Regions from separate parts of the Pontibacillus salicampi genome, predicted to be linked through region 1. Evidence: riboswitches for the same ligand, from Rfam matches in the RefSeq annotation. Region 1 holds a riboswitch; each other region holds the start of a gene.

The links. A riboswitch is a leader RNA that binds a small molecule or an ion and turns the genes downstream of it on or off. The one in region 1 is predicted to bind cyclic di-GMP.
Region 2: it holds a riboswitch for cyclic di-GMP, as region 1 does, so the genes downstream of both, ACFFGV_RS17955 (sensor domain-containing diguanylate cyclase) here and ACFFGV_RS01800 (anti-repressor SinI family protein) in region 1, are expected to answer to the same signal.
Region 3: it holds a riboswitch for cyclic di-GMP, as region 1 does, so the genes downstream of both, ACFFGV_RS18300 (hypothetical protein) here and ACFFGV_RS01800 (anti-repressor SinI family protein) in region 1, are expected to answer to the same signal.

The regions. Positions count from the first base shown of each region.
Region 1 is NZ_JBHLTP010000003.1:68,602-78,793, forward strand. It holds gene tpx (thiol peroxidase) at 1-139, shown strand, start outside; gene ACFFGV_RS01780 (class I SAM-dependent methyltransferase) at 286-1,269, shown strand; gene ACFFGV_RS01785 (acetate kinase) at 1,398-2,594, shown strand; gene ACFFGV_RS01790 (EcsC family protein) at 2,731-3,558, shown strand; gene ACFFGV_RS01795 (MogA/MoaB family molybdenum cofactor biosynthesis protein) at 3,558-4,055, shown strand; cyclic di-GMP riboswitch class I at 4,369-4,456, shown strand; gene ACFFGV_RS01800 (anti-repressor SinI family protein) at 4,482-4,640, shown strand; gene ACFFGV_RS01805 (helix-turn-helix domain-containing protein) at 4,719-5,072, shown strand; gene ACFFGV_RS01810 (universal stress protein) at 5,137-5,583, opposite strand; gene ACFFGV_RS01815 (hypothetical protein) at 5,702-5,860, shown strand; gene ACFFGV_RS01820 (purine-cytosine permease family protein) at 5,882-7,231, opposite strand; gene ACFFGV_RS01825 (SDR family oxidoreductase) at 7,298-8,065, shown strand; gene ald (alanine dehydrogenase) at 8,178-9,293, shown strand; gene ACFFGV_RS01835 (DUF4178 domain-containing protein) at 9,501-10,016, shown strand; gene ACFFGV_RS01840 (PspA/IM30 family protein) at 10,031-10,192, shown strand, end outside.
Region 2 is NZ_JBHLTP010000013.1:506,578-516,769, reverse strand. It holds gene hisA (1-(5-phosphoribosyl)-5-[(5-phosphoribosylamino)methylideneamino]imidazole-4-carboxamide isomerase) at 1-518, opposite strand, end outside; gene hisH (imidazole glycerol phosphate synthase subunit HisH) at 515-1,159, opposite strand; gene hisB (imidazoleglycerol-phosphate dehydratase HisB) at 1,161-1,754, opposite strand; gene hisD (histidinol dehydrogenase) at 1,751-3,025, opposite strand; gene hisG (ATP phosphoribosyltransferase) at 3,046-3,672, opposite strand; gene ACFFGV_RS17960 (ATP phosphoribosyltransferase regulatory subunit) at 3,665-4,846, opposite strand; cyclic di-GMP riboswitch class I at 5,245-5,329, shown strand; gene ACFFGV_RS17955 (sensor domain-containing diguanylate cyclase) at 5,435-6,373, shown strand; gene ACFFGV_RS17950 (acyl-CoA dehydrogenase family protein) at 6,550-8,220, opposite strand; gene ACFFGV_RS17945 (MerR family transcriptional regulator) at 8,261-8,638, opposite strand; gene ACFFGV_RS17940 (acyltransferase) at 8,884-9,417, opposite strand; gene ppaX (pyrophosphatase PpaX) at 9,422-10,063, opposite strand; gene ACFFGV_RS17930 (nucleoside recognition domain-containing protein) at 10,038-10,192, opposite strand, start outside.
Region 3 is NZ_JBHLTP010000013.1:580,389-590,580, forward strand. It holds gene ACFFGV_RS18285 (alpha/beta hydrolase) at 1-143, shown strand, start outside; gene ACFFGV_RS18290 (hypothetical protein) at 185-427, opposite strand; gene ACFFGV_RS18295 (NUDIX hydrolase) at 851-1,468, shown strand; gene ACFFGV_RS18300 (hypothetical protein) at 1,676-2,188, opposite strand; cyclic di-GMP riboswitch class I at 2,378-2,465, opposite strand; gene ACFFGV_RS18305 (YjiH family protein) at 2,684-4,066, opposite strand; gene ACFFGV_RS18310 (YdcF family protein) at 4,258-4,839, shown strand; gene ACFFGV_RS18315 (endonuclease MutS2) at 5,241-7,172, shown strand; gene ACFFGV_RS18320 ((S)-benzoin forming benzil reductase) at 7,294-8,046, shown strand; gene ACFFGV_RS18325 (thioredoxin family protein) at 8,057-8,614, shown strand; gene ACFFGV_RS18330 (glycerol-3-phosphate responsive antiterminator) at 8,965-9,570, shown strand; gene ACFFGV_RS18335 (ABC transporter ATP-binding protein) at 9,567-10,192, shown strand, end outside.

The sequences.
Region 1 (10,192 bases):
TAAAGAAATGCGCTTGTTAACTCGTGCCGTATTTGTTGTGAATAGCGAAGATGAAGTGGTATATGCTGAATATGTTCCCGAAGCAACAGATCATCCGAATTATGAGGCAGCACTTCAAGCAGCTCAAGAAGCAAAATAAGCTAACCTAAGCCCGGCACTCGTGCCGGGCTTTCTTGTGAGATAGAATTGAATGTGAAACGGAATAAAAATTGTATTCTGCTTTATTCTACCTATCATCTTTTGCTAGAATAGGGAAGGTTAAAGACAGGATAGGAGGTTAATGAATTGACAGAATCCATGACAGAGCAATTATATAATTGGATAGATGAAGTGTCTGAGAAGATTGGGGAGGAACACGACCACCCTTATATAGATTTATTGCCGATGGCGGCGCGTGTTTTATTTGAGCAGCAAATTCCTGAGGAATATAGTGATAATTTACGTGCGTACATGAATGATAAATTGTCGGTAATTAACTTGGAGGAATACAATAAGGAAGAGGTACGTAAAGCTGTTCAGCTTGCTACATTAAAAGGGATGAAAGGCTACACTCAGCAGCAGCATATGATTACACCTGACTCTGTTGCTATTTTTATGGGATATATTTTGGAGAAGCTTCTCTCAGACCTATCTGAGCTGCGGTTATTTGACCCTGTTGTAGGAAGCGGAAATTTAATAACAGCAGTTATTAATCAATTGGATAAAAATGTGGAAGCCTATGGTAGTGATGTAGATCAATCGCTATTACAGCTAGCCTTAATGAATGCTGATTTGCAGCATACATCCGTGGAATTCTTTCACCAGGATAGCTTACAGCCATTCTTATTAGAGCCGGTAGATAGTGTGGTTGCGGACCTTCCAGTAGGGTATTATCCTGACGATGTACAAGCCAGTAAATTTACTATGAAAGCACCTTCTGGCCATACCTTTGCCCACCACTTGTTGATGGAACAAAGCATTAATTATCTGAAGGAAGGCGGTTTTGGTGTATATTTAGTACCAAACTTCTTATTTGAAAGTGATCAATCTGAACTGCTTCACGATTATTTCCAGCAGCATGTGCACGTCGTAGGTGTACTTCAGCTTCCGGATTCCATGTTTAAGAAGGAGCAATTTGGAAAGAGTGTGCTAATTCTTCAGAAGAAAGGTACGCATACCAAGGCGCCAACGGAAGCATTATTAGCGAAGCTGCCCGCCTTCTCGGATGCTGAAGCAATGAATGAAATGCTTGAGAAAATCAACGCTTGGTTTAAAGAATATAGAGGGTAAGAATTGTGAGAAAATAAAGATTTTGGACGGAAAGCGTTGCCAATTTCACAAGCGACTTGAAAAGGTTCATAACGGGTGTTTAAATGGATAGTGGTAAACTTGAACCTAGTATAAGGGGATGAAGAATAGTGAGCAAAACGTTAGCAATTAATGCAGGTAGTTCTTCCTTGAAATTCCAGCTAATTGAAATGCCAAATGAAGAAGTGGTAACTAAAGGATTAGTAGAACGAATTGGCTTAGAAGACGCTGTATTTACAATTGAAATAAATGGCGAGAAAGACAAAACAGTAACAGATATTCCAAATCACGAACGCGCAGTAGAAATTCTAGTCGATAAACTTACTAGTACTGGTGCTGTTCAGTCGTTAGATGAAATAGAAGGTATTGGTCATAGAGTAGTACATGGAGGAGAGCGCTTCAGTGATTCTGCGTTAGTAACAGAAGATGTTATTAAGGAAATAGAAGAAGTATCCGACCTAGCTCCGCTTCATAATCCGGCTAACCTTACAGGCATTCGTGCGTTTCAACAAATTTTGCCTAATGTACCGGCTGTTGTTGTATTTGATACGGCTTTCCACCAATCCATGCCGGAGCAATCATATCTTTACAGCCTTCCTTATGAATATTATGAGGAATATGGAATTCGTAAGTATGGCTTCCATGGAACTTCCCATAAATATGTGTCCCAACGTGCTGCTGAAATGCTAAATCGTCCGATTGAACAGCTACGGGTTCTTTCCTGTCACCTTGGAAATGGAGCGAGTATTGCAGCTATTGAAGGGGGAAAATCCGTCGATACATCCATGGGCTTTACACCTCTAGCAGGTGTTACGATGGGAACTCGTTCAGGTAACATTGACCCAGCGTTAATTCCATTTATTATGGAGAAGACTGGCAAATCAGCTGAAGAAGTGCTTCACGTTTTAAATAAGGAAAGTGGAATGCTTGCTATCTCAGGTTTCTCCAGTGACCTTCGTGATATTAAGGATAAAGCAGAAGCGGGGGATGAGCGTTCTGAGCTAGCTCTTGAAGTATTCGCCTCTCGCATTCACAAATATATCGGTTCCTATGCTGCCCGCATGCATGGATTGGATGCTATTGTATTCACTGCTGGTATTGGCGAAAATAGCGATGCTATTCGTGCTAGAATATTAAAAGGTCTAGAGTTTATGGGTGTATATTGGGATCCAGCTCTTAACCAAACCCGTGGAGAAGAAGCATTTATCAGCTATCCGCATTCTCCAGTAAAAGTAATGGTTATTCCAACAAACGAAGAAGTTATGATTGCTCGTGATACGGTTCGTTTAATTGAAGAAAATAAATAGATACACAAAGCTGCTTGCGCATAATAACGTAGGCAGCTTTTTTGTTTTATCTTTTATTCCTTGCTGCGCATGTTCGCATACCTAAGAAAATAAGCTACAATAAATATATACTCTAAGAACTAGGGGGCGTTTATAGGTGAGTGAGCAAAAAGTGTGGGAGGATATAAAGCATTGGGAAGATCAATGGAAGGACTATAGGGCAAATGACTTTGAGATGCTGTACGAACAATGGATGCAAAAAGCATTTGCTAGTATGAAGGGAAAGAATAAAAAAACGTTTTTCCACCGCATGGACCAATGGTTATTCCATACACATTCCTACATACAAGGGACTGCGTTTCAAAATGAAGCGCGAGAACGAATTCTCACCAGTGGTCGTATTTTTGTGCCTGATGTGGAACATTTGGAGGATATGAAGGAATTATCCATTGACCAGCTTACCTATTTAGCGTATCAACATATTGCGAAAGGCAAGATGTACTCTTTTGCACAAGGGGGATTAACTGGCACGGGAGGGTATCTTCTGCTCGGAGTGGACTTTCCTATGATGATTATTTTAAATCTACGAGCTGTACAGTTAATAGGCCTTACATTCGGTTATGAAGTAAATCACCCCTATGAAATGATGCTTTCTCTTAAGATATTTCATGCTGCTACCCTCCCAAAGAGATTACAAAAAGGGGCTTGGGATCAACTCAAAGAAGAGCTGAATCATTACTCCTCTCCCTTTATATATGCAGGAGAGGATGCGTTAACAGATGAGACATGGCTTGAACAGCCATTGAAGCAAAGCATGAAGTCCATGTTCATTCTAATGTTTAGAAAGAAAATGATTCAAGGTCTTCCGATTGTGAGCATGGTTGTAGGAGCTACCCTCAATTATCAGTTGACGAGACAGGTTACGGAGTTTGCATTAAGGTTTTATCAATATCGTTACTTACTAGAGCAAGGAGAATGGGAATAATGTCTATAGATAGTAAAGATGGAGTGGGTCTAAATTGTAAAGTGATCACTATTTCAGATACACGTACAGAGCAAACCGATAAAAGCGGAAGGATTGTAAAGGAATATGTAGAGGGTGCTGGCCATAATGTTGTTGCTTACGAGCTTGTAAAGGATGAAGAGGCAGCCATTGAAGAGAGTGTATTAGCAGGCTGTCAGAATAAACATATAGATGTCATCATTACAAGCGGTGGTACTGGTATAGCCAAGAGAGATGTAACGATTGAAACGGTAGGAAGGTTGCTGGAGAAGGAAATGGTCGGTTTTGGAGAATTATTTCGCATGCTTAGCTTTACGGAAGATATCGGCTCAAAAGCTATGTTATCCAGGGCAATTGCTGGCGTTAGAGCGGAGACGGTTATTTTCTCTGCACCAGGCTCAAGTGGAGCTGTTACTCTCGCTATGAAGCGTCTTATCCTTCCAGAGCTTTACCATTGTGTAACAGAAGTAAGAAAATAACACTACGTGTGCCTTCTAGTACTCTGCAATCTTTATTGAAGCATTTTTCTTTTTCAACCTAACCTTGCTGCCGTTAATTGAATTTCCCTTCTTTATATCGACAGTAATATTGAATAATTAATAACCAAAGATAATATTTGGAGCTTGGAGAAGTATTAATAAAACTATCTTAACTTTATGAAACAGTATATAATATAGTTAATTTAATAACAGTTTTTTATGGCATTTAAAAAATTTTCCAAAAATTAATGTTCCTGACAAATTCCAACATCATTTTTAAGACAAGTTCTGTATAGTAATTCCATACAAGTCCTTCAGAAAAAGGCATACTAGCTGAAAGGCTGGGTCGCAAAGTCACAGGTCTACCGTACAGAGGGTACCATGACGGCTGGGCTACCTGAAATAATCAGGTTTGGAGGAGGCCATATGAGCGATATGAATACTAAGACGTATGAACTTGATCAAGAATGGCTTGAATTGATGAAGCAAGCCAAAGAAATGGGGTTGAGTAAAGAAGAAGTATCCATTTTTTTGAAGGCGGCGGGGAACAATAAACAGGCAATGAATCGATATAATATTCTTTAAAACGAATTGTTTGAAAAATGGAATGAAACCTATTAACGAAATGTGGTATACTTCATTTCAGGAAGTAGGTGAAGTGCCATGATAGGTGAAAAGATTAAAGCTATGAGGCAAGAAAAAAAGTTATCCTTATCTGAACTAGCAGAAAAAGCAGGCGTGGCCAAGTCTTATTTAAGTTCCATTGAACGAAATTTACAACAGAACCCGTCCATTCAATTTCTCGAGAAGATTTCTAAGGTATTAAATGTGCCTCTTGAACAATTGCTACATAGTAATAACCCTCATGAGTACGATGAAAATCTAGATCGGGACTGGGTTGATTTGGTGAAAGAAGCTCAACATTCAGGGGTGACGAAAGATCAATTTAAAGAATTTCTTGAATTTAACAAATGGAAATTGAACCAGGACCAAAACAATAAATCCAATGATAACTGAACAAACATCATATAGGAAGCAAATAAGGAGAGAGCATCCATTGATGCTCTCTCTTTATTTGCTTCTATTCTTTATCTGGCCGAATGACTAATACATCACAATTGGCATACCGGGTTATATGCTCAGAAACACTTCCTATAAAGAACCTCTCCACTGCATTTAACCCTGTTGCTCCACAGATAATTAGGTCGGCTTCGAACTTTGGGGCGACTTCTTTTGCGATTTTTACTTTAGGAGATCCATAGTCAATATCCACCTGAATGTGTTGCAAGCCCGCTTCTTTAGCCTTTCTCTCGTACCTTGCCAGTAATTCTGCTGCATATTTATCCGCACGCTCTGCTAAGGTACGATCGTAAGCCTCCACTGTTGCAAAAGCTCTTGTATCCACAACATGAGACACAAATAACGTAGCATCATTTCGTTTTGCAATCTCCACAGCCTTCTCAAAAGCATGTTCAGATGCCTCGGAACCATCTATAGCGACAACAATTCGTTTATATTCAAATGGCATATGGGTTCTCTCCCTTCACTTTTTTCTATTATAACATGGGGAAGGTGGTAAATGGAAAAAGGTGTGACGAAGAATCAGAAGGTTTTGTGACATACTATCACAAGGAGGTGTCACCAAAATGGGCGAAAAAAATAAACTTGGCTTACAATTTGATCCGGACGGGGAAAAAATGACGTCTGAGCAGCTTTCAGAAAGTTATCAAAGTGGTGTAATAGAAGAATTTGACCCACCTAAACAATCCGATAAAAAAGGTTCTCGTCAAGAACGAATGAAGTAAAAGGAAAAGCTCATCCTCCTCCTAAACGAAGGAAGATGAGCTTTTACATTTGGCTTTTGCAAGCAAACCATACAAAATACTTACAAGGACAAAGGTGATAAATCCTGGTGATATGGCGACGGGCAAAGCAAAATAACAAATAGTCCCGAGACCAATGGAGATGAGGGGGAGAATACTTATCCGGTTGTTTTCATTTATGGAGAGTAAATCACTATTTGAAATGCTGCTACGCTTAACATATAAGAAATCAATAACTATTACAGCTGAGATAGGTATTATCAGCCCTCCCAAGCCCGAGATAAATTGCTCTGCCTCATTTACTAATGCCGGAACAGAGCTGAACGATATTCCAAATATACCGAATAGGAGAGCGCTCTGCAGCCTGGTAAGGGAGGGGAACGTATTTAACAGACTGTATCCTCCTGTATAGGCATTACTCATATTGATGGATAGCATTGATAGGATAGCTGTCGCTGTAATAATAGCAATAAAAATAGGTATGCTAGTATGCTCGGAGGCAGAAACGTAAGGATTTAATTCCCCGAATAAATAAGCAGAGCCGCTGCCAAGAATCGCCGTCAGCATAAAACCGAAGCTATTCCCAAGCATTAATCCAATGGCCCCTTGACGAGGAGACTTTGCATATCTTGTCATATCTGCTGATGCACTTACACCAGAAATATATTGAACAAAGGCAAGACTTGCGTAAAAGGCCATAGCGGAAAAGGAACCGTGTCCTCCTTCTGGTGTAAGCGTAAATAATGAATGATTGCTTTCTGATGTAGTAAAGTAGATATATAGCATTGTCCCTTCCCCGGCTAATAAGAGAGGAAGGAAATACGTAGTGGCTCTTTTTACTGCTTCAAAACCGATGATAGCCAGTAATATCATGATGAGGGATATAGGGATAGAGAGCATTAAAAATGGATACTCTGTACCTGTTAACCTTACAATAAGTTGTTGAATGACATAGGTCCCTCCTATGGTCTGGACACTAAACCAGTATAAGGACGTAAGACTGCGAATAGGGGAGGCGAGAAATCGTGCACCTTTCCCGCCAAGCATCGTTCGAATGGCATACTGAGAAGGGAGTCCATATCTCCCGCCAGGTAAGGATAAATAGGAAACGAATATAAATGCAATAATAGCGCCAACACTTGTAGCTGCAATAGCAGAAGTGAACGAGAGTCCACCTTCTAATACAGCAAGGGCAGGGATAAGAAAGTTTCCAGCGTTGGCAGAGATAGCAATCTGAATAAACATATATCTGTACCACGGTGTAGTTCTCAAGGAGAAAGGTACTGCCTCTAATCCCATGGTCTCTATGACTTTTGATTGGATAGCTCGCTCTGATGTACTTATTTGACTCACTCCTTCAGCTCACCTCATTGTACATAAATAATGGAAGTATTGTAAATTAGTAAGGAGGAAAGTTTGATGCGACATGCCTTAATAACAGCAGGCTCAAAGGGATTGGGGAGAAAAGTAGCAGAACAGTTTATAGAAGCTGGATATAGTGTCACCATTTCTTATCGTCAGGATAAGGAAAAGGCAGAGGCCTTATGGAGTAAATACCCTGCCTTTCATAACCGTATTCAATGTGTACAAGCTGATGTAACTAAGAAAAATGATCTTATCTCCTTAGTAGATCAAGCGATGGAGGTGTTTGGACGCATTGATGTGCTTGTAAACAATGCCGGCCCGTATATTTTTGAGAGAAAGAAGTTGATGGATTATAGGGAACAAGAATGGGATGATATGATTCGAGGTAACCTAGATGCTGTTTTTCATCTTATGAAGAAAGTGGTTCCTATCATGAGAAATCAACAGTTCGGACGAATTATTAATTATGGATTTCAAGATGCCAATACAGCACCAGGTTGGGTGTATCGATCTGCATTTGCTGCTGCGAAAACAGGGTTAGTGTCCTTAACAAAATCAGTAGCTTATGAAGAAGCGGAAAATGGAATTACCGTTAATATGGTATGTCCTGGTAAGATTGAAGGAGAATTGAAAGAAGGCGCTATAGCCGATAGTAGATTGCATCATGACCCACACACACCAATTGGAAGACCTGGGTCAGGAGAAGATATATCCAGAACAATCCTGTTCCTGTGTAATGATAATTCTGATATGATTACTGGAACCATAATGGAGGTAACAGGAGGTGTTGATGTTATTCACAAGTATCGCAAGCAAAAATAGATAGGATAAAAGAAGGGAATTTGTTACAATGAAAAGGCTTACAATAATCGTGCTTTTTCATCTGAACAGGGGATGCTAATAAGGTGATTTATACTGGGAGGTTGTGTAACAAATGAAAATAGGCATACCAAGAGAAATCAAAAATAATGAAAACCGTGTAGCGATGACGCCAGCGGGAGTCATGACGCTGAAGGATGCGGGCCACGAATTATATGTAGAAACTTCAGCTGGTGCTGGGTCAGGATTTACAGATCAGGAATACATAGAAGCGGGTGCAACTATAGTTTTTACCGCAAAAGAGGCATGGGAACATCCAATGGTCATGAAGGTAAAGGAGCCCCTGCCAGAAGAATATGAATACTTCCATGAAGGCCTCATGCTTTTCACGTATCTTCATTTAGCAGCAGAGCCAGAGCTGACCAAAGCGCTTATTGAACGTAAAGTAGTTAGTATTGCTTATGAAACTGTACAGTCAGCCAAAGGAACCCTGCCTTTGTTAACACCGATGAGTGAGGTAGCTGGGCGGATGGCTTCTCAAATTGGTGCCCAATTCCTCGAAAAGTCTCGAGGAGGGATGGGAATTCTCCTTGGTGGTATTCCGGGTGTTAGAAGAGGGAAAGTAACGGTAATAGGCGGAGGAGTAGTAGGTACAAATGCTGCGAAAATAGCAATGGGATTAGGTGCAGATGTAACCATTATCGATCTCAATCCAGAGCGCTTAAGAGAATTGGACGATATCTTTGGTTCTTCTATTAATACATTGATGTCCAACCCGTTAAATATAACAGAAGCATTACAAGAATCAGATTTAGTTATCGGTGCTGTCCTTATTCCAGGCGCTAAAGCACCAAAGCTAGTTACAGAGGATATGGTCAAACAAATGCCGGATGGGTCTGTGATTGTAGATGTTGCCATTGATCAGGGTGGAATTTTCGAAACAACGGATCGTATTACTACACATGATAATCCGACCTATGAGAAACATGGTGTTCTTCATTATGCGGTAGCTAATATGCCTGGTGCTGTCCCTCGAACCTCTACTATTGGCCTAACAAATGTAACTGTTCCATATGCCCTTCAGTTGGCTAAGAAAGGCTATAAGAAAGCATGTACTGACAATGAAGCGTTATTAAAAGGAATTAATACGCTAGACGGTTTTGTTACCTTTAAAGCAGTAGCTGAAGCACATGGTTTGAATTATTGCGATGCCCATACCTTATTAACGTGAGTGTGTGGACAAGCAAATGCTTGTCCACCTAATTATGTCTCTCCTACCATAGCTGTTCCATACAAAAGTGCCGTTTGCTTACTCCTCATCAATCTTTTTTTACCACGAGCAAAAAATACATCAAAATATTAAAAAAGTGAAACGTTTCTTAAGACGCATACGTAATACATTACTGAAACGAAAGTCACATAGAAAAGAGGTGAATGCATGGGATGGTTTTCTAAGCTGTTTTCAAACAAAAAGTCGAACAACAACTCGTCCGTTACAGAACGAACCCCTTTAAACATTAAGATAGGGGATATTGTAACCTATGATCTTGTGGATTATGAGGTAGTAGGGAAAATAATCTATCAGGATGGCTCCTATAAATGGTATTCCTATCAATTATTAGAAGGACGTAATACGCTCTGGCTCGCTGCTGAAATGGATGAATCTCTAGAGCTTGGAATCTATCGGAGCATTCCCTTACAAGTATCAAAGCCTTTTCCTGAAAAACTGGAGTATGAGGGAATAACTTACTACTTAGAGGAAAAAGGGGAAGCGCGTGTTACAGGAGAGGGAAGAAGCGAGAATATTAATGGCAGAACTACACACTACGCCGATTATATAGATGACACTGAAGAGAAATTCATCAGCTTGGAAACGTGGGGCTCTGAAATAGAAGTTAGTGTAGGGCACGCCATTCAAGAATTTGAAGTATCCATTATTGCAGGTTCACAATAAAAGGAGGATATTACATGTTTAAATTTTTTAAACGAGTAGGAACAGTTGTTAACTCTGAATTAAATGCTATGCTGGATAAAGCAGAGGACCCAGTGAAAATGCTTGATCAATTTATGCGGGATATGGAAGCGGATATCAGAGAAGCCGAAAGTGCTGTTGCTAAACAAATAGCTAAT
Region 2 (10,192 bases), on a different contig from region 1:
TTAGCAATGTCTGTGTACACAAATGTTTCTACTCCAGCATCAGCGAAATACTTTCCTACCTCAGTAGCCTTTTTGTCCGATTTGTTCAGCCAGCCTTCTGTAGCAGCAAATCCATCCCTTGCGTCCAATCCAATAGCGATTCGCTCTCCATAATGTGCTACAAGCTCCTTGGTCAGCTCAGGATCAGCGATGGCTAAACTACCAATGATGACACGGTCCACTCCTCGCTCCAGATAATATTCTACGTCCGAGCGACTACGAATCCCGCCTCCCATCTGCACCTTTACATCTAGCTCTTTCGCCACTCTTACTACATGCTCTGCATTAGCACGGTTCCCATCTCGGGCACCATCTAAATCTACCATGTGAATCCATTCTGCACCGTTTGCGACAAATTCCTTTGCCACTTCAAAAGGGGAGTCACCATATACAGTCTCCTTATCAAAGTCCCCCTGTAGCAGACGGACACACTTCCCTTCCTTCATATCAATAGCTGGATATATCGTAAAGGTACTCATCTTTCCACTCCTTCCTGATCACGAACTACATTGCAGAAATTCTCAAGAATCTTCATGCCAGTTGTACTGCTTTTTTCAGGATGGAATTGCGCACCGTACACATTTCCCTTCCCTACAACCGCCGGAACCTCTGTTTCATACTGAGCGCTTGCTAGCACTACATGCTTATCCGGTGTGTCTACATAATAGGAATGGACAAAATAGACATACCCGCCATCCATTTTGGACAATAGCTTCGCTTCTGGCTGAAGATGCTGCAGCTCATTCCACCCCATATGTGGAATTTTGTATGCATGACCAGCAGCATCTTTACCTGCGAATCGAACAACCCGGCCTGGGAGCAGCTGCAACCCTTCCGTTGTACCATTCTCTTCACTTTCATCAAAGAGAAGCTGCATGCCTAGACATATACCTAGTAAAGGAATACCTTCCTCTACCTTATTTAGGATATATTGCTTCATTCCAGTTTTGTTCAGTGCCTTCATTGCATCTGGAAATGCCCCAACACCTGGAAGGATAAGCCCTTGACACTTCTCTAATTCTTGAGGGGAATGAGATAGTGTATAAGGAACGCCCAACCGTTCCAGTGCCTTAGATACACTGAACAGATTTCCCATGCCATAATCAATAATCCCAATCATGCTACAGACTTCCTTTCGTTGACATAATCCCTTGGATGCGAGGGTCTATAGATGTTGCTTCGTCCAAGGCACGAGCTGTTGCCTTAAACATCCCTTCAATAATGTGATGAGTATTACACCCGTGGTGAACCACAATATGTAAATTCATTCTTGCCTCTAGTGCCAGCTTCCAGAAAAATTCATGGACATTCTCCGTATCGAACGTCCCTACCTTCGCTGCCGGGAGCTCTGCTTTCCATTCCAGGTGTGGCCGATCACTCAAGTCGACTGCTACGGTAACGAGCGTTTCATCCATAGGGATAGTAGCAGAACCGTAGCGACGAATACCTTGTTTATCCCCAACCGCTTCGCGCAACGCTTGTCCCAGTACAATTCCTATATCCTCTGTAAGGTGATGATCGTCTACCTCTACGTCTCCCTCCCCTTTAATGGATAGATCGAAAAACCCGTGTTTTGTAAACAATTCGAGCATGTGTGTCATGAAGGGTACTTGTGTATCAATGCTTGCACTGCCGCTGCCATCGACATCTAATTGAAGTGCAATGCTCGTTTCACCTGTTTTGCGTTCTTTATTACTGGTACGGCTGTCCTTCATTGGGAATCGTCCTTTCGCTGTTCTATTGCTCTAGCATGACCTTCTAAGCCCTCTAAGCGAGCAAATCGAGCAATTTTGTCGCCATTCGTTTCCAAAGCTTGCTTGCTATAATAGATTACACTGGACTTTTTCACAAAATCATCTACATTGAGAGGGCTGGAAAATCGCGCTGTACCACTCGTCGGCAGTACATGATTAGGCCCGGCAAAATAGTCTCCAACCGGCTCAGCGCTATATCTTCCGAGGAAAATGGCACCTGCATGCTTAATGCTGCCAACTAAACTCATTGGCTCCTCCACCATGACCTCCAAATGTTCAGGAGCGATAGAGTTAACCACATCTATTGCACTTTCCATACTATTACAAAGGATGATGCCGCCATAGTCTTCCACACTTTTTGCAGCGATAGCCCTTCTTGGGAGAGTTTCCAGCTGTTTATCGACTTCTTCTCTTACCTTATTAGCAACTTGTAGAGAAGTAGTAACGAGAATGCTGGAGGAACGCTCGTCATGCTCTGCCTGAGATAGCAAATCAGCCGCTACATCGGAAGCTCTTGCCGTATCATCAGCCAGCACTACGATCTCGCTTGGCCCAGCTACCATGTCAATATCAACATCCCCATATACCGCACGCTTGGCAAGTGCTACAAATACATTACCTGGTCCGACGATTTTATCAACAGCGGGAACGCTTTCCGTACCATAAGCCAAACCAGCGACAGCCTGAGCTCCGCCTAATTTATATATTTCTTCTACTCCTGCGATTTCTGCTGCTACTAGTACTTCAGCAGGGAGTGTACCTTCTTTAGAAGCTGGAGAGACCATTACGATACGTTCTACACCAGCTACAACAGCAGGAAGAACGTTCATAAATACAGAGGAAGGATATGCTGCTGTACCACCAGGAACGTACACTCCCACCGCGCTTAATGGCGTTACCTTTTGACCGAGCATGGTCCCATCTTTTTGAGTATCAAACCAGGAGGGACGTTGTTGTTTTTCATGGAAGCGACGAATGTTAAGAGCTGCTTCTTGTAAAATATCTATGTCATATTGCTGCATGCTTTGCCGAGCTTCCACAAACTCCTCTTGTGTCACTCGTAATTGCTGTAATGAGGCACCATCTAGCTGCTTCGTGTATTCGAGTAATGCCTCATCTCCTCTTTCCCTCACATCAGCAATAATCGATTGCACGATTTGCTGCTGCTCCTTTGTACCACTATCCACACTTCGTTCGATGGAAGCGAGCTCATTCGGCGTGAGTATTTTCATGACAAGAGACCTCCTTATAGTTAGATCGCAACTTGCTTACTCAAATCTTCAATAATGGCATCAAGTCGCTGGCTTTTAATTCGGTAGCTTACCGGATTTACAATGAAACGTGAGGTGATATCGGTAATTTTCTCATATTCTACAAGTCCATTTTCCTTCAATGTCCTGCCAGATGAGACTATATCTACAATGCGATCCGTAAGACCGATAAGCGGAGCTAACTCGATCGAGCCGTTCAAGGGAATGATTTCAATCTGCTCTCCCTGCTCGCGAAAATACTCCGATGCAACTCGAGGATACTTAGTGGCAATCTTCGGTGCTATTTTGCTAAGCGGTTTATCCGGTAAGCCTGCTACAGCTAAATAGCACGGGCTGATGTGTAAATCGAGTACTTCATAGACATCTCTATCCTGTTCCAGCAGCACATCCTTCCCTGCAATACCGCAATCGGCAGCACCGTACTCTACATAGGTCACAACATCCATCGGTTTGGCCAGCATAAGCCGAACTTTGTATTCGGGAAATTCTAATATTAGTTTCCTTGAATCTTCTACATTTGTAAAATCATAACCTATCTTCTTCAATAGTTCCGCCGCTTCTTCAAATATTCTCCCTTTAGGCATCGCTATCGTCAGCCATTCATTCATGAGAGGCACCTCCCGCACATACATCGATTACATTCGTAAAACGTTCTCCAATTTGCTCTCTGTTTTCTAGCTGGTCCTTTTTCTGAAGTACGACCTTTGCACCTTCGCTTCGGGCGGATTGAGCTTCCTTTAATCCCTTTGCGAATGTGTCGCTATCGTATAAAACTAAAATATATTCTTCCTGGTCCTCTGTAGCAGATAGCGCTTCTACTAAACGATCGAGACGAATAGCAAAGCCAGTAGCTGAAGCCTCTGATTGAAAAGACGGCAGCAGTTGATCATATCGGCCGCCGTTGCATAGAAGAGAGCCGAGATGAGGCGCATAGCCTTCAAACAGAATACCGGTATAATAGTGCATATGGCTGATCAAGTTCAGGTCAAAGGAAATATACTTACTAACCCCGTACGTTTCCAGTAAATGAAGCAGCTGTCTTAATTCTCCAATTGCTTCATGACACGCACCATTTGTCGTAATTTCTTCTGCTGATTCCAGCACATTCTCTTGACCACGCATGGAAAGTAATTGGTGTAAACGATTTTTATCCTTATCGGACAGGTTTACCTGTTCCAGCTCTTTACGATAGCCGACGTAGTTCTTGCGGAACAAGTAACGAAGAAATCGTTCTGAAGTCTCCGTATCTTCTTGAAAGATTTCTTTAAGTAAGCCTTTCACATAACCAATATGCCCGACAGTCAATTGGAAGTTTTCCAATCCTGCCGATTTTAATGTCTCCACCTGTAGAGCAATGACCTCAGCGTCGGCATACACAGAGTTCTCTCCTATGTATTCCACCCCGACCTGTTCAAATTGAGCAGGCTTGCCACCTTCTATTTGCTGAGCCCGAAACACAGGCCCATCATAGCTCAAACGGAGTGGATACCCTTTTTCCTTTAATTGAGATGCTGCTACTCTGGCAATTGGTGCTGTTAAATCGGGGCGTAACACCAACGTATGTCCTTGGCGATCCAACAATTTAAATAACTGAGTTTCATCAATAGCACTTGCTTCTCCAACCGTGTCCAGATACTCCACCATAGGTGTATCCAGGAACTGGTACCCCCATGATTCTATCGTTTCGGAAAGAGCCTGTCTTGCCTGACGTGTCTGATTATAGAAAAAAGGCAGCGTATCCCGCATGCCTAATGGTTTTTCGAACATAAGTCGATTTGCCACGATACATTGCACCTCTCTTATTCAAATTAATCGTATTAACAATTCGCAATCCTTTAACTTGCTAATATGCTACCAAATTAAAGATACATCGTCAACGGATATCCTTCTTATTCCAACATCGTCCTACTCTTTCTATACGGAAACTAGGAAACCTTCCTTACACAAGGGCAGCTTACATAATGTGAGGAATCCATTTCTTTATATTCCCTCATTAGGAAATCTAAATCGCTGTAACTACATGAAGTTTACCCAACCCTTTCTAAATGGCAATTGTTGTACCGTTTAGGATTATACATCTTAAAGAAAGGGTATAGGTATATAAGACTATATTTTTTGACTTTTTATGTCGAACGCATTGGTATTTAGAACTAGTTCCATTATAATAAATCTGCAGCATAACACGATAATGGCAAACTTATTGAAAGATAAGGACGCAAAGCTACGAGCCTAACGGAGTAACCCTATGGCAGTCGGGCTGCCGGTATGAGCGTTTGTTCCGAACAGACCTATCGGTTTCGAATGGTCTGTTTTTTTGTGTATATAAAATGATAGGTCACAGGCAGGGAAATGATATAAGAGGGTGGCACGATGAAAATGATGGTGTGGTTAATCATTGGATGTATGCTAGGTGGTATGGGGTATAAGGTTATGTACACTGTAAAGATAAGGCGGAAGCTCCAGGAGAAGCAAGATCAGGAAGACCGAATCTTTCATTTAATCGAGAATGCCAAGGACATCCTTTATTATTGTAAGGTAGAACCTGATTTCTCCTATATGTATCTAAGTCCTTCTATCGATGATGTACTAGGGCCAGATGTACATCAAAAATCTATGGAGGACCCTTTGTCAATACTTGAATTAACTCACCCTGATGATATGCCCATTATCCAACAAAAATTGCGCGGGGATTTAGATTATAGTCAACCAATTCTTCAACGCTGGCGTAATGAAGAAGGAGAATACATCTGGTTTGAGGAGCATGCAACCCCTATATATGAGAAGGGGAGCTTTGTTGCAATTCAAGGTGTGATTCGTAACATTCACGACAAAGTAATACTCCAGCATCGACTAGAATACCAAATTACACACGATAGTCTGACAGGTGTTCATAATCGAGACTATTTCGAATCCCAGATGAAGCAAAGTGAAGATTCCGACCAAAGCGCGGCCATCATACTTTGCGACCTTGATAACCTCAAATATGTAAACGACACAGAGGGGCACAAAAAAGGAGATCAGCTTATTCAAGAAGCTGCCTCCCTGCTACACAATTATGCAAAGCCTCATATAAAGGTCTGTCGCATTGGTGGCGATGAGTTTGCGCTGCTGGCTACTAATCTGACAGAAAATGAGATAGAGCAAATCGTTACAAGTATTAAGTCTGCCGTCTCCACAGCTAGAACCGGTTTAGAAATATCAGTAGGCTACGCTTATAGCCTTTCTTCCCGAAACAAAATGGACCAATTATATATCGATGCCGACCACCATATGTACAAGGATAAAAAGAAGAAAAGAATGCATGTATAACATGAATCTATTGGAAACAAATAGTAAAGGGAGATAGATTCGTGTCATGGGGAGACAAGAAGTGGAAAACCACCATTGTTTCATATCACATTCTCAACAATTATGATTCAATGTGACAATAACAAGCATTCATAGAGCTACTAATAGAAAGGCTATGCAGCTGCATAGCCTTTCTATTAAATAGGAGAATGAATTTTCCGTTCTACAATTTGCTCGAAATATCGGAGAGTCAATAGCTCCCCGTCGAAATCCTCCTGCTTCCATGTGTTGTGCAGGAATACTTTCGCAACGGCGTATTTTCGGTCCCCTCCTTTGTTCGCATCTTCTAACGCCACCACACTTTCAAACATAGCGCACATCTTATCCGCCACTGCTTTTGCATAAAACGTCTGCTGCTCTTCATCTAATTGTTTCACTTTATTCAGATCCTCTTCTAATTGCTTCAGCTTTTCTTTGAGAAGAGTCGTTTCTTTCGGAAATGCTTTAGACAAATCATGTACACTAGAATGCATCCTCCGGAGAAAGATGTGATCAACTTGAAAGTTTCTTATTAGCTTTAATACCTCGAGCCCTAGTATATTTGCCGTCCCCTCCCATACGGTCAATACTTGAGCATCTCGTAAAAGACGTGCCATGACAAAATCCTCTATATACCCATTTCCACCGTGCATTTCTATGCTTTCGTGACAAAAATGAATCGCCTGTTCTGCAGATTCCTTCTTCAAAATAGCAATGAGGAGACGCTGAAACACTACATCTTCCTTCGAAACACCTTCCTTGTGCTGAACCCATTCATCAAACAGATGAACTAGTCGAAAAACGCTGCTCAATTCCACTTCTTGCTTTGCCTTCAGCTTAGTTAACGTATCCTGTACCATAGGAAAATCCTTTAGATACCTTCCAAATGTGAATCGTTCATAGGCATACTGATGAGCTTCCAAGTAAGCGCGCTGCATAATACCAAGTGAAGCAACAGCATTACAAATGCGAGACAAGTTAAGCGCTTCCATCATATAATAAATACCTTTCTCCGGCTCCCCGACCATATAAGCCCTGGCGCCTTCAAATTCTACCTCCGCAGAAGGAACTGCTCTTACGCCTAATTTATCCTTCAATCTTCTAATAGAAATCCCCTCTGCTGTTTGCCCCTGCTCCTTCCATGGTACAAGAAATAAGCTGAGCCCTTTCGTTCCCTTCTTGGCTCCCTCCGTTCGTGCAAGCACCATTGCTACCCCGCACGTACCGGCATTACTAGCAAAATATTTCTCCCCATAGAGACGATAGCCATTACCATCCTGAACAGCCTTCGTTTCGTTAGCTCCTACATCAGATCCACCTTGCCGTTCGGTCAAAAACGTTGCCCCTTCATATAAGTCAGTATTGCCTGTAGACAGTACATGGGGCAAATAATGCTCCCTGATCATCTCATCACCGTAATGATCAAGCAAATAAGCAGTCGCCATAGTTAAGGTCACAGGACAATAAAACCCTGGCTCTGCTTGTGATAACAAATAACCCTGAGCATAGGAATATAGATAAGAGCCTTTTCTCCCTAAAGCAGGAATCGGCTTGTGCACATAGCCAACAATTCCTCTATCATAAGTTTGGCGAACGGTTTGCTTATAGCCCTCATTTACCCACACATACGAAACATCATTCCCCATCTTGTCGTACTTAATGAGTCGTGGCTGTCCTTCCCGGTCCGTATGGGCAGCACGTTCATCAATTTCTCCTCCACACAGCTCCCCATATTCCTCTAGCTCCTGCCTAGCCCAATCCATAAACTCCTTATCCATATACTGCTCTAGTATAAAGTCAAGATTTGGATCCTCTAGAAACAAGTTCATATGACTCCTCCTCCACATAATATGGCTGACATGCTATCCACTATTGTAATGAATGAAGCTTTTCACGTAGCTGATCCAATACCTGCTCCATTTCTTGCTTCATGTCTGTTAGGTCTTGAATTCTATCCGACACCTCCCTTACTTTTACCTCTCCATACTCAATGGTCTTTTCTAGCTGCTTTACTCCAGAAGGGTCCTTGTCAAATAGCTGGACCATTTCTCTAATTTCCTGGAGGGTAAATCCATACTTTTTTCCGCGGAAGATAAGCATTAATCTCGTTCGTTCCTTTTTACTATAGATGCGGTGACCAGAGTTGGATCGTTTCGGAGCCAAAAGGCCGAGTTCTTCATAGTATCGAATGGTACGAGTACTAATGACAAACTCCTCTGCTAGCTCTGAAATGGACCACTCGCCCATAAGCTCGACTCCTTTTTTCTTAATATTCAGTCATATTTAGTTTACCATTTACGTTAACGTCAAGTTCAAGCTAATTTCATGATGGAGCAAATTTTTTCCCGTTTGAAAGAGGTGTTGTTCACTATAAACGTGATGGTGCTGCAACATATTAGTGCCAATTGATCTCTTCTCAACAGATGATTGATTTGAGACATCGCAGAAAAATCATTCACGAAGGTGAAAAAGCCAATTAAAAAAGAACAGCCCTATAGACTGTCCTTCCAAAACTCATCGGTACTATTTCGCTGCTCCATTTCTTCCGGTGTATAAATGACCTGCATTGGATTACCGCCAACGAAGCTTCCAGCGGGAACGTTTTTATGGACCAACGTTCCCGCTGAAACGATGGCCCCATCTCCAATCGTAACACCGGGTAATATCGTAGTATTTGCTCCAATGAGAACCTCGTCCCCAATGATCACCTCTCCAAGCCGATATTCCTTAATTAGATATTCATGGGCTAATATCGTGGTATTATATCCGATAACGGTATTACGGCCGACCGTAATTTTTTCCGGAAACATAATATCGAGCATGACCATAAGAGCAAACGCTGTATGCTCCCCTACTTTCATTCGTAAAAACGTACGATACAGCCAATTTTTCATTGGTAAAAAGGGGGTGTAGCGTGCCATTTGGATGATGGTAAAATTTTTGACTACCTTCCAAAATGGAACAGTCTTGTAAATATGCCAGAGCGAGTTATGCTCAGCCACCCGATGACGTTCGGTCTTTCGCATCCAATCACTCCATAACAATCTTCAATATGTCACTCATATGCTCGAGCATATAATCTGGATGGAGATCTTCCAGTACCTGACGCCCTTTTATGGTCCAGGCTACTCCTGCTGTTTTCGTTCCAGCGTTTTGTCCGGATTCAATATCATGCGTGTTGTCACCGACCATGATGGTTTCTTCAGGCGCAGCACCCAAATGGGCCATGGCCATTTGCACTGGTTCAGGATCAGGCTTGGCGTGAGTAACATCGTCCAGGGTCACAATGGTGTCGAAATGGTCTGCGATTTTCGTTAGGGCAAGACCCATATCCACCGTCTGCCTCATCTTGGTCGTCACAATCCCGAGTTTAAATCCTGCTTCCTTCAGCTTGTCTAACGTTTCTACTACGCCATCATAAGCTTCTACCAGCTCGTCGTGATGCTCGTGGTTGTGGGTACGATAGGTGTTAATCATTTCTTCCACGTCTGCTTTATCGTTGATCTTACGGAGGCTTTCCTCTAATGGAGGTCCTATAAATTGTAATATATCCTCGCGTTCATACTTACCAGGAGCGTATTGATTAGTAGTATGCAAAAACGAAGCGATAATGAGCTCGTTTGTATTAATTAATGTTCCATCTAAATCAAAGAGGAGGGTACGAATGGTCATATGCTGCTTCCTTTCCTTTTGAGGTATTCATTCGATTCCATATAAAACCGATGATAGCTGTTAATAGTATGGCTGTAATGAGTCGAATTAATAACAGTGGCCACACTGGAATTCCAAGCGGGATAAAGA
Region 3 (10,192 bases), on a different contig from region 1:
ACGAAAAAATGCAAGGCGCAAATCATGCGCAGTTTGGTTCTTATGGTCCCCAAGACGGCGATGAACAGGCGGATATCGAGAGAACAGAACAAGTACAGAGGACGGTCACCCTGTTAAGCGAGTGGATAAATAATTTCAGATAACGGAAATGGCACAACCTATTACGTTCGGTTGTGCCATTTTACTATAGGATGAAGATAGCGATTAGGATAACGGTAATAACAAACGTGATGAGGTAAATAATAGTGAGGAGCTGAAAACTGGAATTATGCTTCGGGTTGGATTTATATGTTAATGATTTTTCCCCATGATCTTCCTCTTGTTCATATACCTTCGATGTATGGTTTACAATCTTCCCCACATATAACGTACCGACTAAGGCTAACACACTGACTAAAATGATAGCGCCATATAGAAATGGATACATGGTCAATGCCTCCCTCTTATCCTTCTGAACTCGTATTTACCTTTAGTCTAACAGAAAAGGTTTGAAAATGGATATGCTCTAACGATTATTTCCAACCACCAGTTCCTTTCGTCATAATTAATTCACATGTAGTTCTATCCAGCGGAAAGGTATTGTTATGTCTTAGTCTGAATGACTTCATTGTCCCTTTGGTTCATTAATAGCAACGACGTCTGCTTTAGAGAACGAAAAGGTGGCCTTATGGGTTCAGACCATAACGTCGGATTACAGACATGCACTATTGGTTTGCTGGCAAGTCATGATAATGTCTCGGAAATTTTCTAGACAGTAACAACTTGGGTTATGATAAATCTCCGTCATCTTTTCCAAAATGAAATATGAAAGGTACAATAGAGGTAGTTATGAACACGCTAGGGGGATTAGATGGAAATATTGAATGTTTTCAACAAAGATTATGAAAAAATAGGGACAGCCAGCAGAGAAGAAGTTCATACAAAAGGATATTGGCATGAAACCTTTCAATGCTGGATTGTAGGGATGGAGGAAAATCCATATATAGTGCTGCAGAAGAGAAGCCACACAAAAAAGGAATTTCCAGATTTACTAGATATTTCAGCTGCTGGGCATCTTACCGCTGGTGAAACGATGGAAGATGGGGTGAGGGAATTAGAAGAGGAGCTAGGGGTAACGGTACACTATTCTCAATTGTATTCTTGTGGGGTGTACAAGGATGGTATAACGATAGGAAGCATGAAGGATAACGAACTGGCAAACATCTTTTTATATAAGCTAGCAGGGAATATACAATCTTTCCAGCTCCAGCAGGAAGAAGTAGCAGCTATTGTTAAGGCGGATTTGCACGATTTTATTGCCCTGTGGAGAGGGGACAAGCAAAGGATTGTAGTGCAAGGCTATACAGAACGATTAGATAGAACCAGAGCAGCTGTCACATGGCAAGTGAGCAAATCCCATTTCGTTCCCCACGGATCTCATTATTATTTGTATGTTGCAGAACAGGCAAAAGAATACTTGCATCAGTAAATAGAGGTATTTTTGCTGCATTTGTATAGCAATGACTCTATACCAATAGGTTCGTATGAGCTGTATAGCAGCAATAGTGGGAATACCGGTAAAGTAACGAAGGGGATGGGCTCCGTAGATTTAGGAGACTCATCCTTTCGTCTATAGGAAAGTCATTCATTTCCTGCCACTATTTTACCAATTTATATTAGTTCTTCTGTATAGTAACTAGACGAGCATCTCTTCCTTTATAGACTGTTCTATGTATGTCTTTTGGATATAGCTAGTCATCATATCCGTTTCAAAAGGCTCACAAAGCCGGTGTTTTTCTTGTAAATACATGTTCTGAATATGTTTAGGGGTAAGCCCTAAGTTTAATCCCAGCATGCAATATTGGTTTATAATTGTTTCGAAGGCTTTTTGCTGTCTCTCTACGTAAGGAAAGGTGGAAACCTCTACATTCAGCTTATAAATCTCCTCGCTAATATCCTTCTCAAAGCTATTCAGAAGCGGGCTTTTAACCGTCCACGGCTGCATTTTATGTTTATAACCTAGGAATAATAAATAGGGGAGGGTCCGCAAATATAGTTCTTGCATTTTCCCCAAGTCGTTTAAGCTATACCAAATGTAATGCTCATTTACATATAAAAGCCGCTTTTGAATAAGGTTTACAAGTTCTATGCTGGTCACAGATTTTTTGGAGAATGTAGCATTTTCCTTCATTAGTTTTTCCAGATTCATTGTAATCTTCCTTTAATTATTAGTATGTCTTGCGTTTTATGTGCCCTGTCATGTTGGGAAGTTATGGGTCGGCTGCTTAAATTTACAGAATTCGGCATAAAACGACATTTAATATGAAAAGAAAAAACCCCACCTCGACACAGGTGGGGCAATGAATCATTTCTAACATAGCATAAATGTTAAATGTATAATCGCAGCTCGACTACCATAGCACTTGACATGCGTTAGGCCCGAAGCTTTGCGTCCTTACCTTTCGATAAGTTTGCCCACAAACTATATTCAATTGGAAAATAGTAAAGTTCTTCACACCTCCATAATATATCATACTTGATGGAAAAACCAAATATTATTTCCAGTTTTTTAATATGTTTGTAGTCTTATTGTAATATTACTCAGCGCTCCTAATGAGAGTCTAAATTCCTATGGTAACGCTTCAATGTCCTTTTTTGTCGTTTTATAGTGCTAAATAATTAGGTCTAAATGTTCATTAAGGTATCACAGTAGTAGGTGGGCTAAAACCGTAATAATTGGCAGTGTGATAATCGTTCTTTGTACGAAAATAACACCTAGCTCCCAGAAAGAAATCGGTATTTTGGATTTAAGCAGGAGTACTCCTATTTCAGACATGTATATCAGCTGAGTAATGGAAACCCCAGCAATAATAAATCTAGTAAGCTCACTTTCTATACTTTTGCCGATGACGGCAGGGAGGAACATATCTGCAAACCCAACAATCATAGCTGGTGCTGCTGCTTCTGCTTCCGGAATTCTCATCCATTCTAATACAGGCACGATAGGGTAAGACAGCCAGGTGAAGATGGGAGTGAATTCTGCAAGGATAAGCGCTATTGTCCCTAATGCCATAACAATGGGTAATAGACCGAACCATATGTCCAATACATTGATAAATCCTTTCTTTAATACACCTCTAAAGCTCTTCACGGATTGTGCTTTTTCTAAAGCTAGCTCTTTCCCGTGTTGAAGAACGGAGCTCCCTTCAGGCACATCTTCAGAAATTTGCTTGCCTACCGGTGCATAATACGTATTCTTCTTATTAGATAAGGGAGGTATTCTTGGCATGATAATAGCTGCAATAATGACAGCAATCGTGATAGAAAAGTAGAAAGGTACAAATAAGTGCTCTAATCCTATGAAACTGATAACAACTAAGCTAAAGGCAATAGAATTAATGGAGAAGTTGGTCGCAATAACAGATGCTTCTCGTTTATTATAATAGCCCGTTTCATATTGCTGGGTAGTAATTAAAACACCGACAGGTCCTGCTCCCATCCAGGAAGCGGTCGCATCAATGGAGGAACGACCTGGGAGAGAGAAGAGCGGCTTCATTACTTTTCTTAATAAGGTACCAATGAACTCCATTAGACCAAATTCCATTAGGAAAGGCATAAGTAGTGCTGCGAACAGGAACCAGGTTGTTAATACGGGGATGAGCGTGAAAAGTACTGTTCCGCCAGTGCTTTCAGCATATACCCAGGATGGTCCTAATTGAAAAAGTGTTGCAATCGCAAATATTGCTCCTACCAGACGAAGGCCAGTCCAGAAGGGGGTGATGCCGAATAATTGCTCAGCTATGGTGTTTTGCATCCAATGTGGATTCATTACCTGTTTCAGGATAGCGAACAAAAAGGATAGTGTAATTAGAGCTGTCATAACATAGGGTATTTGGGCGGTAAATAACCCTTGAATGTATTCTGCAAAAATCCCAACGCCAATAGTAATTTTACCTTGGAAAGGGATCGGTACAAGAAATAATAGTATTCCTAATAGAGACGGGAGGAGGAATTTCCAAATTCCTTTATTTTTCATAGATTGTGGTTGGTCTTTCGTTAAGGATGAGTAGATGGTTTCTTGCTTCATTACGAGCCCTCCTTTGAATAAATATAAAAAGTTATTGATAAATATACATTATTATTTGTATTTATTCAATACTATTCTTAATATTTTTAGATATTTCAAAATGGGCTGTCCCTCTATATATAATCCTATAGCATTCTCGTTGTACAGGGATAATGGACATGATAGAGTAGGAGGTGGAGTTGGTGTATACAATGAAGAAGATATTTATATTACTATTTTTAACCATTTTCATCTATGTAGCCTATACTGGATACTCGATGTGGAATTTTTCTAAACCTTACCCGCCAGAAAAGACAGATGCAGCAATCGTATTAGGTGCAGCAGCATACTATGATGACCCTTCTCCAGTATTCGAGGAACGTATAAAGCACGGCATAAAATTGTACGAAGACGGCTATGTGGACTCGTTAATCTTTACTGGAGGAAAGGGGGATGGGGCTGCATACGCAGAAGCAGAAGTAGCTCAAAGATACGCTATAGAAAATGGGGTACCGGCTGAAGATATTTATATAGAGACAGCTTCTAAAATAACAGAACAAAACTTAGAGAATGCCAAAGGAATTGGAACAGATGATACCTTTAATGAATACACGATTGTTAGTGATCCCTTCCATACTAAGCGTGCTGTAGCGATGGCGAGGGAATTAGAAATGGATGCGATTGCTTCTCCTACCGAGACATCAGCGTATCAAAGCCTCGAAACCAAGCTGCCGTTTTTTATACGGGAATGGGCTTTCTATGTAGGATATCAAGCTAGCGCTCTCTTTCGATAAGTTGACAGCTCTAAAGGAATTGCATATACTATTTAGTAGAAATACGACAAATGAAATTAATCGACTTTACTTATAAGGAGTATGTTTTATGAAGGTTGTTGTTCTTAACTAACCCGTAACTATATACGGTCTCAAGAAAGTGAAAAAAGCTTGCTTACATGCAAGTGTAGTTTGTTATACACTTTTTTGAGTAGTTAAGAACAATCAATCATAGCAAAACACTTCTTTCATCGTTAGATAAGAAGGCTGTGACGTAATTGTCATGGCTTTTTTTTTGTTTTCTAATCCTCTGTAGAGGAGATAGAAAGCGATGTAGCGATTAAGATTCAAATGTCGTGTTTCATGCTGTAATGACGTTGTTCATTGCAGCTTTTTTTATACAATTTTAAGGAGGATTTCCGTTGAATATACATGCATATCAAGCATTACAGTGTGAATGGATATTAAATGAGGTAGCTCGATTTGCAAAAACGAACAAAGGGATAGACACGATTCAGAATCTCCGCCCTACTGTGCATAGAAGGCAAATTGAACGGATGCTGGAAGAGGTTCAAGAAGCGGAGCGGATACTATCCATCAGCTCTAGTGTTCCTATTCATAGTCTGGACACTGTCACGGATACTTTGGAACAGGCAAAAAAAGGTATGTTCATCCGTGCGGATCAATTTGAAAAGCTGACTGCGTTTCTGGATCACTGCGGAAAGCTAAAGCGATTTATGAGAGATAAAGGATATGCGGCGCCGACTATTTCGACCTATGTGGATTCCATCGCCGATTTAAGTGACTTAGAAGCAGAAATCCAAAGCTGTTTTCGGCACGGCAGAGTAGATGATTATGCATCGAAGGAACTTCAGAGGCTGCGCAAGCAAACTCAACAATTGCTCACAAAGATGAAAGAGCGGATGAATACACTCTCCAAATCCAAGAAGCTCTCTGCATTTGTGCAAGAGAGAGTTGTGGCTGAAAAAAATGGACGCTTCGTCATTCCTGTGAAAGCTTCCTATCGAAATAAAATGAAAGGAACGGTAATTGACTCCTCCGCTTCAGGTGCTACCGTATTTATTGAACCAGAAGAGATAACAAATATGCAGGAGGAGCTGCAATTACTTCGTATAGCAGAAGAGCGGGAAGTAGAGCAAATTCTATATTATTTAACGAGCATGGTGTTAGAGAAAGAGCACGAGCTATATGTTGCTATGGAAACCATGCATCAGTACGATGTGATTTTTGCTAAAGCCCATTACAGTAAATCCATTAACGCTCATCCAGCTGAGGTAAATGACACCTATACTATCCAGCTGAAAAATGCTCGTCATCCTATGTTGGGGGAGGAAGCTGTTCCGTTAAATATTCATCTAACGCCAGACCATTATGCCCTTGTTATAACTGGTCCAAATACGGGAGGCAAAACGGTAACATTAAAAACGGTTGGGCTGCTGACATTTATGACTCAAGTGGGGCTGCCAATACCTGCGGAGGAAGGAAGCTCCTTACATCTCTTTCATGACATATTTGTGGACATAGGAGATGGGCAGAGTATTACTGAGAATTTAAGTACGTTTAGCTCTAGGCTGAAGAATATAATTTCAATCCTGCAGGAGGCAAATGATCATAGTTTAGTTTTATTAGATGAATTAGGTTCTGGAACAGACCCAACAGAAGGTATGGGTTTGGCAACTGCTATTTTAGACCAATTATATGAAAAAGGGTGTACTATTTTTGCTACTACTCACTATAATGAAATGAAAGATTTTGCAGAGCAGAAAGAAGGATTTGTGAATGGATCCATGGAGTTTGATTTAGAAACACTGCAGCCGACATATCGCCTGCTCCTGGACACAACCGGTAAAAGTCAAGCCTTCCAAATAGCTTTAAAGCTCGGCATGCACCCGGGTATTCTAGAGAAAGCTCATGAAATATCCTATAAAGAAAAGGCAAGCTATCGAAGTGGCATAGAGGCTATCAATGATAAACAGCTAGTGAAACAGGTATCTGGTAATAGGTATGCCAGACAATCTGCAAAGAAGCCTTCTGTGAAGCATGAGGAACGAATTCCTGTCTATAGTATGGGAGATAATGTAACGGTGTTAGCTACAGGGGAAACAGGTATTATATATAAAGGCCCAGATTCGAAAGGAAATTATATTGTACAAATTAAGGGAGAAAAACAAACGTTGAATCATAAACGTATCCAGCTTCATATACGTGCCGAGGATTTATATCCTGAAGATTACGATTTTGATATCATCTTTAAATCGAAAGAATATCGTAAAATCAGAAAACAAATAGATCGTAAGCATGTAGAAGGGATATCGTTAGAAGAAGAAGATTAAGCATGAAGAGTCTATGAAGAGGGTAACCTCTCTATAGGCTCTCTTTCTTATTAGTTTCGAGTGATTACTTCTTTCGATATACTGTGGTAGGAAGCAGAAAAGAATTAGTAGGAGGGATTACATGCATTATGCTGTAATAACAGGCGTTTCCAAAGGACTCGGGGCTTCTATAGCGGAGGAATTAATGCAGAAAGGGATACATATTATTGGTATCTCAAGATCTATTAATGAACGATTACAGGAAAAAGCAGACCAGCATCAGGTTTCCTATACACATTATTCTTGTGATTTGTCTTCGGTAGCGGATCTAGAGGAAGTGTTTGGGGCTGTGGCAGAGCGTTTATCACAAATAGAGGCGCAATCTGTTTATGTAGTGAATAATGCTGGAGTTGTAGAGCCGATAGATCGGGTGGGTTCCCTAGCCTCACAGCATGTAGTCCAACACGTGCATGTAAATTATATAGCGCCTATGCTTATCACCAATTTAATGTATCAGCAATTAGCGACGACACCGGTCACAGTTGTGAATATTACATCTGGAGCCGCTGAGAAGACTATTTATGGCTGGAGCGTCTATGGTAGTACGAAAGCTGCTCTGAACCACTTTACAAGAACGGTTGCGGTGGAACAAGGAGAGGGGAGCAAGCACGTGTCTATTGCCTTTAGTCCGGGAGTGATGGATACAGACATGCAGGGTGACATTCGCTCCTCTTCTAAAGAAGCATTTCAGGATGTAGAGAAATTTCAACAGATGAAGCAGCAGGGCATGCTTCGAGACACTACGGTCGTTGCCCAAGCTGTAGTACGCCTATTGTTTCAAGAGACCATATCAAATGGGCAGGTGTATCACGTTAACGACTTACTTGATGAATGAGGTGAACAGGATGAACTTAAACGATTGGTACGAAAAGGGGATAACTCCGCAGGATTATATATCCTCTATGACGAAACATCAGGAAAACCTTATGCATGTGTATCGACATTTTGAACTTCCTGAAGAAGACAAAGAACAATTTGAGATGCTCCGAAATAGAGAGCTTTGCGCAATCATTTTGACAGAGGATTGGTGCGGGGATGCTATGCTCAATCTCCCTATTTTTTTAAAAATAGCGGGGGCTGCAAGCATTGACACAAGAGTGCTGTATCGAGATGAAAATCCAGAATTAATGGACCAATATTTAACCAATGGGAGTTCCCGTTCGATTCCGATTATAATTGTGTTCAATAATAACGGAGAAGAAGTTGCTCGTTGGGGGCCGAGAGCTCCCGAGCTCCAAAGTTTGGTGGACAATGCTCAACAGAATCTGCCGGAGAAGGATAACCCTATCTTTGAAGAGAAACAAAGAGAAATGATTATGTTCTTAACGAGAGCCTATCGAGAGAATGAAGAGCTTTGGTCCAAAGTGTATATGAGTTTGAAGCAAACAATTCTAAATGTGTAATTAGAAATCCCTCGCGGTTACCGTGAGGGATTTTTTTGGGTTGCCATCAGAAATAAAAAGGAGATAAATAGTATGTTGAATGGATGCATTGAAGAAGAAATCCTAATTTACAATAAAAATACTTTATCCTAATGCTAGGTTAATATTATGACTTTAGTATAAAAATTGAAAAGTGGATAGGTTAATGAGATGAGATTGGAGAGACCATCAACAAGTATAACATTTGTCATTCTTTGTATTGACGACTGTTAGATTTGTTAGTGGTCTTTTTTATTAATCAGTATTAGTAATTTATGGAAATAGATGGTGATGAACATGATTAGTTGGAACTATATAGGGGGTTTTGGGAAATGAGTGATTCTCCTCGTTTGCGAGAATGGTTAGCAAAGGATCGTCTTATTGCATCAATTAAAGATCCAAAAGCGATGGATGCCTTTTTAAAGACGGATATTAAGATAGCCTTTTTGCTATTCGGGAATATTAGCGTAATTGGCAAATTTGTTAAACATTTAAAAGAACATGATCGAATGGTATATGTTCATTTAGATAAGATTCAAGGGATTAGTCATGATGCAGAAGGTTTAAAATTCCTGCATCGATTTGTGGCGCCGTATGGCATTATTACAACGAAAAGTCACATGGTGCAAAAGGCGAAAAAGCTAAACCTTTCTACTATTCAGCGATTATTTTTAGTAGATACAGACGCCATTAAAAATGGGTTAGCGAGTATGGAAAAGGTGCAGCCTGATGCTGTAGAGATTATGCCGGCTCTTATACCATCCATGGTTAGTGAATTAAAGCTCCAAACCGATGTCCCTCTTGTTACAGGAGGACTGTTGACGAATCCAAATCAAATGAGAGAGGCCTTAGAGTATGGTGCATCAGCTGTTTCAACAGGGAATCCTGGGCTTTGGGATATATCTTATACACAACGAGTGGGAAGTGAATGGAAATGAAACAAGTTCAGTTAAATAACATTTGTAAATCATATGACGGCAAGAAACAGGTAGTTTCAAATGTAAGCGTCACTATAGAGCCAGGGGAATTCTTTGTTTTGGTTGGTCCGTCAGGGTGCGGAAAGAGTACCATTCTTCGCATGATTGCTGGCCTGGAGGAAATCAATGGAGGGGAGCTACGGATAGGGGGTAACCGAGCAAATCATTTTTTACCTAGTGAACGAGAGCTATCAATGGTATTTCAAAACTACGCATTATATCCCCATATGTCTGTAGCCGATAATATTGTGTTCGGATTAGATGTGAAAAAGGTGCCTAAACAAGAACGAAAGAGAAGGTGCGTAGAGACAGCAGATATGCTCGGGTTAACGGATTATTTGGATAGGAAACCGCGGCACCTTTCTGGAGGGCAACGTCAACGCGTAGCGTTAGCACGGGCGATTGTAAATGAATCGCCAATTTGCTTAATGGATGAACCGTTGTCTAACCTTGATGCCAAGCTTCGTGCTCATATGAGAGCAGAAATTCGACAAATTCAGCGTCGCTTAGGTCTGACGATTATTTATGTCACACATGACCAAGTAGAGGCTATGACGATGGGGGATCGAATTATGGTTCTAAA